DNA from 3 places in the Anaerotignum lactatifermentans genome. Region 3 is predicted to be linked to each of the others. Evidence: predicted binding sites of a transcription regulator. Region 3 holds the regulator's gene; each other region holds the start of a gene.
What was found. Region 3 encodes Rex, which represses fermentation and respiration genes when NADH is low (regulators of the CRP and FNR family bind a similar motif). Its sites were predicted from a motif close to ATTGTTAANTANTTAACAAT; they were not measured.
Positions count from the first base shown of each region.

Region 1: INF29_RS00880 (acyl-CoA dehydrogenase family protein) is a predicted target of Rex. The motif match lies at 2,896-2,915, and genes of this name have one in related genera.
Region 2: serC (3-phosphoserine/phosphohydroxythreonine transaminase) is a predicted target of Rex. The motif match lies at 3,056-3,075, and genes of this name have one in related genera.

Region 1 covers NZ_JADCKK010000002.1:34,307-39,328, forward strand. Annotated here, with positions in the region: gene INF29_RS00870 (electron transfer flavoprotein subunit alpha/FixB family protein) at 1-624, opposite strand, end outside; gene INF29_RS00875 (electron transfer flavoprotein subunit beta/FixA family protein) at 734-1,525, opposite strand; gene INF29_RS00880 (acyl-CoA dehydrogenase family protein) at 1,592-2,731, opposite strand; gene INF29_RS00885 (hypothetical protein) at 3,303-3,440, opposite strand; gene tuf (elongation factor Tu) at 3,658-4,851, opposite strand; gene fusA (elongation factor G) at 4,991-5,022, opposite strand, start outside.
Region 2 covers NZ_JADCKK010000031.1:17,532-22,553, forward strand. Annotated here, with positions in the region: gene INF29_RS08920 (DUF1015 domain-containing protein) at 1-594, opposite strand, end outside; gene INF29_RS08925 (3-phosphoglycerate dehydrogenase family protein) at 596-1,774, opposite strand; gene serC (3-phosphoserine/phosphohydroxythreonine transaminase) at 1,789-2,871, opposite strand; gene INF29_RS08935 (LysR family transcriptional regulator) at 3,335-4,204, opposite strand; gene INF29_RS08940 (DMT family transporter) at 4,324-5,022, shown strand, end outside.
Region 3 covers NZ_JADCKK010000054.1:12,209-17,230, forward strand. Annotated here, with positions in the region: gene INF29_RS11440 (aldo/keto reductase) at 1-830, shown strand, start outside; gene INF29_RS11445 (hypothetical protein) at 883-1,269, opposite strand; gene INF29_RS11450 (dihydrofolate reductase) at 1,302-1,790, opposite strand; gene thyA (thymidylate synthase) at 1,803-2,633, opposite strand; gene INF29_RS11460 (redox-sensing transcriptional repressor Rex) at 2,818-3,525, opposite strand; gene INF29_RS11465 (ABC-F family ATP-binding cassette domain-containing protein) at 3,665-5,022, shown strand, end outside.

The DNA of each region.
Region 1 (5,022 bases), on a different contig from region 3:
TTCAACGTTCATGTCTGCTTCTGTGAAGTCAACGTCAAATTTGATCAGTTCGCCTTTTCTTGTTTCGTCCTTGTCGATTCTCTTCATAACGCCAGGACGTACTGTAGCCATCTGAGGTTTTGTTCTAGGGCACATCAGTGTAGCCATGATGTTACCACCGAATGCAGGACGAGTCATCAGCAGAGCTCTTGTAGGATCTGCGCAACCCATGGATGCTTCTTTGTCATATTCTTCCTGTGTTTTAGCCATTCTCAGACCTGTTGTATCAGCAACCAGACCTGTTCTTACACGGCTAGCTACACGAGGTGCAACGTCACGACCGATGGAAGAAGCGCCGAACAGCATGATTTCGGGATCGAATTTTTTGATGATTTCTGTAACAGCTTTTGTATAAGGTTCTGTTACATATTCTTTCAGGTAAGGATGGTCAACCAGGATTACCTTGTCTGCGCCATAGTGGTACAGTTTGTCAACTTCGCCTTCGATACCGCTGCCCAGCAGGACTGCATATACATCATCTTTCAGATCTGCTTTCAGTCTTGTAGCTTCGCCGATCAGTTCCAGACCTACGTTCTGAACCTTACCGCTTCTTTGTTCAACTACTACATAAATACCATTACTCATTGTAGGGTTTCCTCCTTATATTCCAAATTTTCGTATTAGCTTCTTTTTCAGCAGAAACAGCGTTTTTCTGCTTCTTTCCGTCCTTAACAAACGGATCCGCAAGCATTCATCAGATGATGAATTTTTCTTCCAGTTTAGCAACGATTGCTTTAACAGCTTCGTCTGCGGACAGGTCTTTCAGGATTGTACCAGCGCCTTTTACTTCTTTTGTGAAGGACTGATATACGTTTGTAGGGGAACCCTTCAAGCCGATCATATCCAGTTCCAGGCCATCTTTCAGAGCTTCGAAGTCCAGAATCTTGATTTCTTTTTCGTAAGCTTCTACGATACCTCTAACTGTCATGTATCTAGGTGTTGCCAGTTCTGCGATAGCTGTCAGCAGGCAAGGAGTTTTGATTTTGATGATGTGGTAGCCATCTTCGAACTGTCTTCTAACTACTACATAATCTTCTGTAGCTTCTTTGATTTCTTCAACATAAGAAACCTGAGGAACATGCAGTTTTTCAGCAATCTGAGGACCAACCTGAGCTGTGTCACCGTCGATTGCCTGACGACCTGTGATGATCAGATCGTAACCGATTTTCTTCAGAGCAGCTGCCAGGATACCGGATGTAGCGTATGTATCGGAACCACCGAATTCTCTGCCGGAAACCAGGATAGCTTCGTCACAACCCATAGCCAGAGCTTCTCTCAGAGCAACGTCTGCCTGAGGGGGACCCATGGATACTACTGTAACTGTGCCGCCCAGCTGTTCTTTCAGAGTCAGAGCAGCTTCGATACCTGTTTTGTCGTCGTGGTTGATAATAGAGGGAACACCGTCACGGATCAGAGTGCCGGTTTTAGGATCAATTTTAACTTCAACTGTATCTGGTACTTGTTTAATGCATACAACGATTTTCATTATAGTTCTCCTTCCAAAATATTAGTAATTTAGCTTCGTCATCTAAATTTGAGAATATCTACTAGATCAAACCTTCATGGAGCCGGAGATGATCATCTTCATAGCTTCGTTTGTACCTTCGTAGATTTCTGTGATTTTAGCGTCACGCATAGCTCTTTCAACGGGATATTCACGGCAGTAACCGTAACCACCGAACAGCTGTACGCACTGTCTTGTAACTTCGTTTGCTACATCAGATGCGAAGTATTTGCACATAGCAGCATAAGGAGCGTAGTTGCCATGGTTGTCTTTTTCAGTAGCAGCTCTCCATACCATCAGTCTAGCAGCATCAACTTTTGTCTGGCATTCAGCAAGTTTGAACTGTGTATTCTGATATTTACCGATGGGTTTGCCACCCTGTTTTCTTTCTTTAACATATTTCAGTGTTTCATCAATAGCACCCTGTGCGATACCTACGGACTGAGCACCGATACCGATACGACCGCCGCCCAGAGCTGTCATAGCGATCTTGTAGCCCTGACCTTCTTTGCCCAGCAGGTTTTCTTTGGGAACTCTTACGTTTTCATAGATTACTTCACAGTTGGAAGCAGCTCTGATACCCATACGTTCGATGTTGGGACCAACTGTCAGACCTTCGTAGCCTCTTTCTACGATGAAAGCGGACATACCTTTAGGACCTTTGGATTTGTCTGTCAGAGCGAATACGATGAAGATATCAGCAAAACCGGAGTTTGTTGTGAACATCTTTGTACCGTTCAGTACATAGTAGTCGCCATCAAGTGTAGCTTCTGTACGTACGCCAGCAGCGTCTGTACCAGCACCGGGTTCTGTCAGACCAAAGCAGCCGATCTTAGAACCGTCAACCAGAGGTCTCAGATATTTCTGTTTCTGTTCTTCTGTACCAAATTCATTGATACAAGGGCAGCAAAGAGATGTATGTACGGACAGTGTGATACCTGTGGAAGCATCAACTTTGGACATTTCTTCCATGCACAGTGTGTATGTCAGAACGTCTGCACCCTGACCGCCATATTCTCTGGAATAAGGAATACCGAACGCACCGATTTTCTGCAATTTCTGCAGCAGTTCAGCAGAGTATTCTTCTTTTTCGTCCATGTCCTTTGCGATGGGTTTAACTTCTGTTTCAGCAAATTTTCTGAACAACTCTTGCTGAAGCATCTGAGTTTTTGTCAATTTGAAATCCATTTAATATTCCTCCTATTTTTTAATAAATTTAAAGCAACCGTCCTTGCGCCCCGGTCGCTTTATAAAAACAACCTACATCCGACGCTGCCGTCATGAAGTCCACATTCGCTTTTTTGCATCTCAACAGAAAAGCATTTGTGCGCTTCTAAAAGAACTATACCATTTTTGTCTAAAAATTGTCAACATCTTTGTCGATTAAATATTAGATAAAAAACGGTCACAATTTATGGTAATACCGACAGTTCTCACTGTCTTTTCGCCACAAAAAAACCAACAAAAATCCATGGTTCTTCCGGCATCTTCCTTTCGCCTCTTTTACCCAAATTCTCTTGCCTTCAGCCACGATCGCTTCTCGATTCTTCCGGAAAATGTCCGTTCCATGGATCTGTGAATGGCAAAGAAACCTTTGTTTTTCTCAATACTTTGTATGCGAAATATACTGCCGAAAAAATAACACACTGCCTGCTGATTTTGTGTGTTCCTTGTCTTTTTGCTTAACCCTACTTTACACTATTGTCTTTTCTCTGTCAATATCCCCACTGTCTCCAACATGGTTTTTGCCCTTATGTTGTCATACAAGCATTGTGTACTTTTCATAATGAACATCCCTTGCTTTTTCCTTCTTTTCCCAATCTTTCGGGCTTTTTCCCTTTTTTTCGGTAAAAAATAAACCTTTTTCTTTCCCTCGAATGGGCTTCTTCCCTGCCATGAACCGTTCTTATCACATTTTTTCATACCGTCATATTTTTGTGAAAAATTACGCTAAATATCCTTTTGTCCCCTTTCTCCTTTTTTGTCTATTCTTCCGAAACAGAAAATATTTCTTTTCGTCATTCCGTTTCCATTTCTTCCTTAATATATGGCAGCACACAAAAAAGGAGTATCCCTAAGGATACTCCTTTTGCATTTACCGTATGGAGTTGAAATTATTCGATAACTTCTACTACGGAACCTGCGCCTACTGTTCTACCACCTTCACGGATAGCGAAACGCAGACCCTGGTTCATAGCAACGGGTGTGATCAGTTCGATTGTCATTTCAACGTTGTCGCCAGGCATGCACATTTCTGTACCTTCGGGCAGAGAGATAACGCCTGTAACGTCTGTTGTTCTGAAGTAGAACTGAGGTCTGTAGTTGTTGAAGAAAGGTGTATGACGGCCACCTTCTTCTTTGCTCAGAACGTAAACCTGTGCTTTGAATTTTGTATGAGGTGTGATGGAACCGGGTTTAGCCAGAACCTGACCTCTTTCGATTTCGTTTCTCTGAACACCACGCAGCAGAACACCGATGTTGTCACCAGCTTCAGCCTGATCCAGCAGTTTTCTGAACATTTCTACGCCAGTTACAACTACTTTTCTGATTTCGTCTGTCAGACCAACGATTTCAACTTCGTCCTGTACTTTAACAACGCCGCTTTCTACTCTACCTGTAGCAACTGTACCACGGCCTGTGATGGAGAATACGTCTTCGACGGGCATCAGGAAAGGTTTGTCTGTGTCACGTTCGGGTTCGGGAATGTAGGATTCGATTGCATCGAACAGTTCGATGATCTTGTCGCCCCAAGGACCAGCGGGATCCTGCAGAGCCTGGAATGCGGAACCTCTGATGATGGGAATATCATCACCGGGGAATTCATATTCGTTCAGCAGTTCTCTGATTTCCATTTCAACCAGATCCAGCAGTTCTTCGTCTTCAACCATGTCGCATTTGTTCATGAATACAACAATGTAAGGTACGCCTACCTGACGGGACAGCAGGATGTGTTCTCTTGTCTGAGCCATAGGACCGTCTGTAGCAGCTACTACCAGGATAGCGCCGTCCATCTGAGCAGCACCTGTGATCATGTTTTTAACATAGTCAGCGTGACCCGGGCAGTCAACGTGTGCATAGTGTCTTACAGGTGTTTCGTATTCAACGTGAGCTGTGGAGATTGTGATACCACGTTCTCTTTCTTCGGGAGCTTTGTCGATGTTTTCGAAAGCAACTGCTTCACCGATCTGATATCTTTCATGCAGTGTTTTTGTGATAGCTGCAGTCAGAGTTGTTTTACCATGGTCAACGTGACCGATAGTACCAATATTCATATGAGGTTTGGTTCTTTCAAATTTCTGTTTTGCCATTTTTAAATATCCTCCTTTAAAATTTACTAAGGCAAATAGATTCATACATTATCGCATAAATGTACCTATCGTCCTTAATTATATTAAACTTCCGCAGTTTTTGCAATACCAAAATACAATTATATTCCGGTTTTTGCAATTATTTTCTGCCTTCCAGAACTTTTTCCTGAA
Region 2 (5,022 bases), on a different contig from region 3:
CTGTACCAACATGCCGATTTCTGTATCGCTGTCAATGACCCATACAGTGTGACCGATGCCGTCATCGGAAACAAAGTCATAGACAGGAGGCACTGCCGCTGTATAGCCGTCGATGATGGCTTTGGCGTCAGGATTTTCTTTATATGCTAAGAAAATAGGACCTGTGTTGGCATTGAGGGTATCCACATGACGGATACGGTCTGCTTCTTTGTCGGCACGGGTCAGCTCGTGCTTTTTGATGGTGTCATTGAGATATTCGTCAATGGCGGTGCAGACAACCAGTCCTGTCTGGCTTCTGCCGTCCATGGTCAGTCGATAGATGTAGAAATTGGGCAGCAGATCCTGTGTGAAGATGCCTTTGTCCAGCATGTCATAAAAGGTGTCTTTTGCCTTTTCGTATACAGCAGGGCTGTAAGGGTCTGTGCCTACAGGCAGATCGATTTCCGCCCGGTCAATATGTAAAAAGGAATAGGGATTTCCCTTTACCATTTCTCTGGCTTCCTCTGTATTCATCACGTCATAAGGCAGGGCTGCCACGTCCTTGGCATATTCAGGTGCGGGACGGATGCCCATAAAAGGTCTGATGGTTGCCATATTATCCCTCCTGATTCAGTACGCGTACTTTTTTAACACTGTGGATGGCATAGAGGTCATCCACCAGTTCGTTGACGTTTTCCGGCAGGTTATCGCAAACGATGATGTTGTAAGCCAGCTCGCCTTTGGAGTTGTTTACCATCTTGTCGATGTTGATATGGTGCTTGGTAAATACGGCACCCAACTGCCCGATCATGTTCACGATGTTGGAGTGGGAAATGGCAATACGAGGTTTGCCGGAATAAGGCACGATACAGCCGGGGAAGTTCACGGAATTGCGGATGTTGCCGTAACGCAGGTATTCCCGCAGTTCCACAGCAGCCATTTCGGCGCAGTTTTCCTCGGATTCCGGTGTAGACGCACCCAGATGAGGCAGAACGATGATGTTTTCGTTGCCCAGCAGGGTTTCGTCAGGGAAGTCTGTGATATATCTTGCAATGATGCCTTTTTCAATGGCGTCTTTCAGTGCTTCGTTGTCTACCAGACCGCCTCTGGCAAAGTTCAAAAGTCTTGCGCCTTTTTTGGTTACGGCAAAGAGTTTTTCGTCAAAGGTGTTTCTGGTTTTGTCATTCAGTGGAATGTGAATGGTGATGTAATCGCTCTTGGATACCAGTTCTTCCAGTGTTTCCGCTTTATCAACGGAAGCGGACAGATGCCAAGCGGCTTCCAGTGTCAGGAAGGGGTCATAGCCGATGACGTCCATGCCCAAGTCCAAAGCGGCATTTGCCACCAGTACGCCAATGGCGCCCAGACCGATGACGCCGATGGTTTTTCCCGCGATTTCGGGACCGATGAACTGCTTTTTGTTAGCTTCTACGGCTTTTTCCACGTTTTCATTGCCTGCCAGAGTCTGTACCCACTGAGCGCCGTTGATGATGCGGCGGGAGGATACCAAGAGACCTGCCAGCACCAGTTCTTTTACGGCGTTGGCATTGGCACCGGGGGTGTTGAATACGGGAATCCCCATTTCTGTGCATTTGTCAATGGGAATGTTGTTGGTGCCTGCACCTGCGCGGGCTACCCCCAGCAGGTTGTCGTTGAGCTCCATGCTGTGCATGTCGAAGCTGCGCAGAATGATGCCCTCAGGGCGTGCAGCTTCCGGGTCTATGTGAAATTCTGCTTCAGGCAGTTTGCTCAGACCTGCCTGAGAAATCTGGTTCAGTGTTTTGATGGTATACATACGGACATTCTCCTTTACTTGTTTTCTGCTTCAAACTGTTTCATAAACGCCACCAGCGCTTCTACGCCTTCTTTGGGCATAGCGTTGTAGATGCTGGCACGCATGCCGCCAACGGTACGATGACCTTTCAGATTCACAAAGCCTTTTTCGCTGGCTTCTTTGATGAATTTTGCGTTCAGTTCTTCTGTGGGCAGCACAAAAGGCACGTTCATGAGGGAACGGTCTTTTTTCTGCACAGTGCCGTGGAACAGGGCAGAACTGTCCAGAAAATCATAGAGCAGTGCCGCTTTTTCTTCATTGCGTTTCTGCAGAGCTGCTACGCCGCCTTGTGCTTTTACCCATTCAAACACTCTGCCCATGAAGTAAATACCGTAAGTGGGCGGTGTGTTGTAAAGGGAATTGTTTTTGGCATGGATGTCATACTTGAGCATGGTGGGTGTGAAATCCATGGCATTGCCCAGCAGGTCTTCCCGGATGATGACAACAGTCACCCCGGCAGGACCCAGGTTTTTCTGAGCACCCGCAAAGAGCAGACCGAACTTTGTGATGTCGATTTCCTCGGACAAAATGGAGGAGGACATATCCCCCACCAGAGGAACATCGCCCACATTGGGCAGTTTGGTCCAGCGTGTGCCGTAAATGGTGTTGTTTAAAGTGATATAGAAATAGTCCGCATGTTTGTCAAATTTGGATTCATCCAGTTCGGGGATGCGGTCGAAAGTGGTGTCGGCAGAAGAAGCCACAATGTTGACTTTGCCGTAGCGTGCCGCTTCTTCTGCGGCTTTTTTTGCCCACTGACCTGTTACCACATAGTCTGCCTTGTTGTTTTTGTTCATCAGATTCAGCGGAATCATGGCAAACTGTGTGGAGCCGCCGCCCTGCAGGAACAGGATTTTGTAATTGTCGGGAATGTGCATCAAATCCCGCAGGTCTGCCTGAGCCTTTTCCAAAATGCCTTCGAACACTTTAGATCGATGGCTCATCTCCATTACGGACATGCCTGAGGAGCCGTAACAGACAAATTCTTTTTGCGCCTGTTCCAGAACTTCCAGTGGCAGCATGGATGGTCCAGCTGAAAAATTGAATACTCTTTCCATAAATAAGCCTCCCTTAAAGTGTGATAAGTAATGATGTCCCGATTGTGTGGGACGGAAAAAGACCAGGGTCTTTTTGGTTTTATGAAGTTGATTATAGCACGGCAAGCGGAACCGTCAATAAAAAAGAAGTATTTTTTAAAGTGTAAAAAAAATTTCGGAGGATAGCGCAAAAAAAGTACAAAAAGTTGCCAAAAAAATGTCAATATTAAACAGACAAATGTCCACGTATAAAATACAAAAATGAATACTGTCTTTTGTATACAGCAAAAAGCCCATAGAAATCAAGCCTTCCCCAAAAAGCGAAAATCCATCTGTCGCTGTATCAGCTTATGGTCTGACAAAAGAAAGGATGACGTTTTTTTGCATTCAAAAGACAAATTCTTTGTTGTGTTCGCACAAAAAGGACAAAAAAGAACACATCCCCAAAAATATTTTGGAGGGGATGTGCTCCATGAAAAGAGAATTATTTTTCTGCCAGCATTTTGCAGGTCAGGTCTACGAACGCTTGAGCGGCGGGAGAAAGTTCTGCTTGTGGCAGAGCAATGCCAAGAGAAATGGTATGAGGCGGGTCTAAAGGCAATTTGACAACGTTAGCCGTGTGCCCTTCGGTGATGAGGCGGTTCATGATACTCATGCCCAAACCCTGGGCAATCATAGAAAGGGCGGCATGGTTTTCGATGGTTTCATATTTCACTTTGGGGTGGATGTCATAAGCGCGGAACAGCTGGACAACGTCATAATCGGCGCCATAAGCAGGCATGATGAAGTCCTCTTGCTGGCAGGCGGAGAGAGGATATATCTTTTCTCCTGCCATGGGATGTTCCGGCGGCAGTACAGCAATCATGGGGTCTTTTCGCAGGGGAATCCATGTGTAAGGACTGTCGGACTTTTCGCTGTAAAGGCAGACATCTACCTGTCTGTTTTCCAGAAAGCTGTCCAGTTCCTGATGGATGCCTTCTTTTAATATGATGCGGATGCCGGGATAGGACACGGCAAAGGCTTTGATGACGGGAGGCAGCCAGCAGGTGGCAATGCTGGTGTAAACGCCGATGGTAAGGCGACCTGTCTGTAAGCCGTTGATGCGGGAGGAAATCTGCTCAAAACGGTTGGCACAGTCTGCCATTTCCCGCAGAACAGGCATCAGCTCCAAGGCGCTGGGGGTGGGAACAACGCCAGTTTTGGAGCGGTACAGCAGGGGAAAGCCCAGTTCTGCTTCCAGATTGGTCATCATGTGGCTGATGCCCGAAGGGGTGTAGTGGAGCTGTTCCGCTGCCTTTGTGAAACTGCCTGTATCAATGGCAGCCAGAAGCGCTTCGCATTTTTTAAAATCCATTTTGTGACCTCCTTATCTATGACGATTCTTCATAGATAATAGTATAAAACAGCGTTTTACTTTATACAAGAGGGGCGTTATACTGAGGGCAGATATTTCGGAAAGGAAGGCGGTAAGGTATGCAGAAGAAAGAAATGGCAGGGCTCATGGTCATTGCGGCAGGATGTCTTTGGGGTGTCATTGGATTGTTTTCCCGCAAGTTGTCGGCGGTAGGGTTTGATGCCGTGCAGATTACGGCGCTGCGCAGTCTGGTGACGGCTGTAGGGCTGTTTTTGCTGCTCTTTTGCAAAGACCGGAAACTTTGCCGCATAGATTGGAAAGACCTGTGGATGTTCTTAGGCACAGGCATTTGCAGCATTGCCGGATTCAACATCTTTTACTTTGTGACCATCAGCGTCACCACATTGTCCGTGGCAGCTATCCTCCTTTATACAGCGCCTTTTTTCGTTATGGTATTGTCTGCGGTGCTGTTTCATGAGAAAATCACTGCCCAGAAGGTGAAAGGGCTTGTATTCGCTTTGGCTGGATGCATCTGCACCACAGGGATTTTCAGCGGCAGTTTCCATGTGACGGTACTGGGCATCCTCACAGGTGTTGCATCTGGTTTCTGTTATGCTCTTTATAGTATTTTCGGGAAATTCGCCCTGAAAAAATATACTTCCGAAACGGTGACACTCTATACATTCCTTATGGCATCTGCTGCCATGTTGCCTCTGTCCCATCCGGCGGACATGTTTTCTCTGGCAGTCAGTGATTTTTCTCTGACAGGCGGCATTTTACTGCTGGGTTTGGTGTGTACCCTTCTTCCTTTTCTGCTC
Region 3 (5,022 bases):
TGGAATACTTTACATTATATAACGGTGTGAAAATCCCCAAAGTGGGTTTTGGCACCTATAAAGTCATCGACCAATCTGCACAGGGCATTGTGGAAACAGCCCTCTCCGTTGGTTATCGCCATCTGGATACTGCCCGCATGTACATGAATGAAAAAGAAGTAGGCGCAGGCATTGCCGCTTCCGGCGTTGCCAGAAAAGACATTTTCCTGACCACAAAGGTATGGCGTGACGATTTGTCCTATGACGCCACCATGGCAAGCGTGGAAAATTCCCTGAAAGACTTGGGAACAGACTATCTGGATCTTTGCCTGCTTCACTGGCCTATGCCTGAAACAGACCGTGAAAAATGGCAGGAAAAAGACCTGTCCGCATGGCGTGCCCTGGAAAAGCTTTACAAAGAAAACGTTATTCGCGCCATCGGTGTCAGCAACTTCCTGCCTCACCATCTGATGCCCCTCATGAAAGAAGCGGAAGTTACACCCATGGTAAACCAGCTGGAATACCATCCCGGATATTGTCAGGCACATGCCGTTCACTATTCTCAGCAGCAGGGACTTCTGGTGGAAGCATGGAGCCCTCTGGGTCGTACCCGTGTGCTGGAAGATGCTCTGGTGCTGGAACTGGCAGAAAAATACGGCAAAACACCTGCACAGATTTGTCTGCGTTTTGCCCTGGACAATCATGTATTGCCTCTGCCTAAATCCAGCTCTGCGGAACGTATGAAAGCAAATCTGGATATTTTCGATTTCACCATTTCTCCTGAGGACATGTCCCGTCTGATGTGCATGCCCCAGACAGGATGGGGCGGACATCATCCCGACACATTCTAAAAGACAAAAACAGCCGGAATCCTTTATATGTAGGGATTCCGGCTGTTTTTTATCATTCTATCTTTGTTTGAGAAAGAGGTTCCTTCTTTTTCTTTGCTTCATGCCCCCGATGGCAAAGGATGAAGATCATAAACAGTACCGACGAAAAATCAGGTGCCGCAAGAAAGAGGAAAAAGCCATCTAATCCATTGCGGATGACCAGCGCCACAATGAATACCACCAAATTGATGGCTGCCATCTTCCAGTCGCAAATCTGGGTGAAGATATACAGCACCAGAAAATACACGGCAATCAGCCCAAATGCCGCATACGCCCATTTGGGGTCGTATGTGCGTGCACGTATGAGATTACAGTAATTCAGCAGATTGGTAAACATCAGGGCATATACCATACAAATGATATCTGCCACTTTTTTCCGATGAATGTAAATGGTCAACATACAAATCCTCCCCTTTCCCCCGAAACAGCCCTTTATTTTTGTTCGTAAATGTCAAAAGAGAATTTCACGCCATTTTCTTCCTGTACTTCCCCTTTTTCTGTCAATGTCCATTCCGGTTTTTCATCCAGATTGGGGAAATAAGTATCCGCAGGAAATTTGTCATAGATTTTGGTGATGTATGCTTTTTTGCACTGAGGCAGAAGCTGTTCATAAATGCTGCCGCCGCCGATAACAAAAATATCATCATCCTCGTAATCCGCCAGCACTGCAGGCAGTTCTTCCAGACTATGGCAAAGGGTCACCCCTTCCGCTTCATAAGCCTTATTTGCTGTCAGCACAATATGGGTACGTTTGGGCAAAGGCTTTTTGCCGGGGAAAGATTCCAGTGTCTTTCTGCCCAGCACCAGCACATGACCCATGGTCACCGCACGGAAATTTTTCATATCTGCGGAAATGCGGCACAGCAGTTCATTGTCCTTGCCGATGCCCCAGTTTTCGTCTACTGCTACAATGAGATTCATGGGTTTTCCTCCTTAAATGGCAATGGGCACTTTGCCGATGGGTTTGCCGTGTTCGTAGTCTTCCACGATAAAGTCATCTACAGTGAAATCATAGAAATTCTTGATTTCGGGATTCAAACGCACCTTGGGTGCGGGGAATGTTTCCCGTTCAATAAGTTCTTTGATGATAGGTACATGACGGTCGTAAATATGCATGTCGCTAATGACGTGTACCAGTTCGCCGGGCTCCAGTCCGCTGACCTGTGCGAACATCATCAGCAATGCGGAATACTGCACCACATTCCAGTTGTTTGCCGCCAATGTATCCTGAGAACGCTGGTTCAGGATCGCATTCAGTTTATTGCCTGTCACATTGAAAGTCATACTGTAAGCACAGGGTTCCAGTCCCATTTCTGTCAGGTCTGCAAAGTTGTAGATGTTTGTCATGATACGACGGGACGCGGGCGCATTTTTCAACTGCCACAGCACGTTGTCCACCTGATCCATTTCGCCGTGTTTGAATTTGTATTTCACACCCAGCTGATAGCCATAAGCCTTACCGATGGAGCCTGTTTCGTCTGCCCAGGAATCCCAGATTTTGCTGTTCAGATCGTGGATGTTGTTGGATTTTTTCTGCCAGATCCACAGGATCTCGTCAATGGCTGCTTTCCAGTTGGTGGCGCGCAGTGTCAGCAAAGGAAATTCCTTGCTCAGATCATAGCGGTTCACCACGCCAAAGGTCTTGATGGTGTAGGCAGGTGTGCCGTCTTCCCAGTGGGGGCGCACCTTTTCGTTTTCTGTAGAAAAGCCATGCTCTAAAATCTGTTTGCAATTCTGTATGAAAATATCGTCTGCTCTGCTCAATGTTTCTTTCCTCCTAAAAAATCGTTCATTTCTTTCTCCTCTTTTATGATACCCTATCTTTCTGCCGCCTTCAACCCAATTTTCCCAACGCCTCTTGGTCACAGCAGAAAAAAATGCGCAAAACAAACGCAAAAAAACAGACAACGCCCCGGACATTGTCTGTTTTTTATTTCATTTTCTGTTTTTACTTTTCTTCTTCTTCCACCTGACGGTGTTTTACAGGCAGACCGTTCTGCAGGTGATGCAGATCGTTTTCTTCGCTGTACATTTCATTGATCTTGTAAAGCAGTGTCATCAGACTGTCTGTCAAATGCACGTTTTCCACCAGCACATCATCGGGAACCTGCAAATCCACATGGCTGAAGTTCCACATGCCCTTTACGCCCCATTTTGCCAAATCATGGGCAACCTTAACAGCCTGTGAACGAGGCAGTGTCAAAATGGCAACGTCTACGCGATTGTTTTTCACGTATTCCTCCATTTTGTCCACGTCATAAACCTCCACGCCACGGATGGTCATGCCAACCAGACGAGGATTGATGTCAAAAACTGCTTTGATGACGAAACCGCGTTTTTCAAAATTTGTATAATTGACCAACGCCTGACCGATATTACCGCCGCCAATAACGATCATATTGTACATACGATCCAATCCCAGTATCTTTTTGATTTCATTGTAAAGATATTCTACATTATAGCCGTATCCCTGCTGACCGAAGCCGCCGAAATTGTTCAAATCCTGGCGAATCTGAGAGGCTGTAATATTCATCTTTGCACTGAGCTCTTTGGAAGAAATTCTGGTGATGTCGCTTTCCAGCAAATCGCCCAAATACCGATAATATCTGGGTAATCTGTTTATTACCGCCGGTGAAATCTTTTTTTCACTATCCATATTATCCAAATCCTCTCCTACTCAATTTGATTTCAGTATAGCACGCCTGTTATTTTATTGTCAACAATAACTCTTTTATTCCGCCCTTTTTTCTGGTATCATAATTGTGGACAACCCAAGGGTTACGGAGGAATAAAACATGATACTTGCAGTCAATCACATAGAAAAATCCTATGGCATCGACACCATATTGGAAAACATCACATTTCATATAGAAGAAAGAGAAAAAACCGCAATCGTAGGCGTTAACGGCGCCGGAAAGACCACCCTGTTCCGCATTTTGACGGGGGAAATCTCCGCTGACGGCGGCGATGTTTTCCTGAAAAAAGAAACCACCATGGGCTACATGGCACAGAACCAACAAATAGAAAGCAGCCGCACAATTTATGAAGAAATGCTATCGGTCTTTGAAAAAATTTTAACGGCCGAGGTCCGTCTTCGTGAAATAGAAAACGAAATGACACACCTGTCAGGAAAAGAGTTGTCTGACATGATGGAGGATTACGCGTCTTTACAGCACGAATTTGAACAAAACGACGGTTACAGCTACAAAAGCCGTCTGAAAGGTGTACTGAAAGGTCTGGGCTTTGGGGAGGACGAATTCGACCGCCCCCTGTCCCAGCTTTCCGGCGGACAGAAAACCCGTGTGTATCTGGGCAAACTGCTGTTATCCAAGCCGGATTTGCTGCTGCTGGACGAACCTACCAACCATCTGGACATTGCTTCCATTGAATGGCTGGAAGATTTCCTGAAAACATACGACGGCTCTGTCCTCATCATTTCCCATGACCGTTATTTCCTGGATAAAATCGTCACCAAAGTAGTGGAAATCGAAAACAGAAAATCCACTGTATACAACGGCAACTACACCGCATACATGAACCAGAAAGCCATCAACCGGGACATCCAGCAGAAGGCTTACGAAAACCAGCAGAGAGAGCTGAAACGACAGGAAGAAGTCATCCGCACACTGAAGGCATTCAATCGGGAAAAATCCATCAAGCGTGCCGAAAGCCGGGAAAAACAGCTGGAAAAAATCGAGCGTATCGATCGCCCCGACAGCCTGCCTTCCCATATGCGCCTGACATTGACACCCCGCATCATCAGCGGCAGTGACGTACTCCATGCGGAAGAACTGTCCAAGTCCTACGGCGGACAGCGTATTTTCCGCCATGTGAATCTGGATATCAAGCGTGGGGAAACCGTTGCCATCATCGGTCCCAACGGCGTGGGCAAATCCACACTGTTTAAAATGCTTCTGGGCGAAGTGCCTTCCGACAGCGGGCTTATGCGGTTCGGCACCAATGTTCATGTGGGTTATTATGACCAGGAACAGCAGAAATTAGACAGCAACAAGACCATTTTCGATGAAATTTCCGATACTTACCCCACTTTGACGGCGGGGGAAATCCGCAATATGCTGGCAGCCTTTGTCTTTACGGAAGATGACGTGTTCAAACAGGTTTCTTCCCTCAGCGGCGGCGAAAAAGGTCGCGT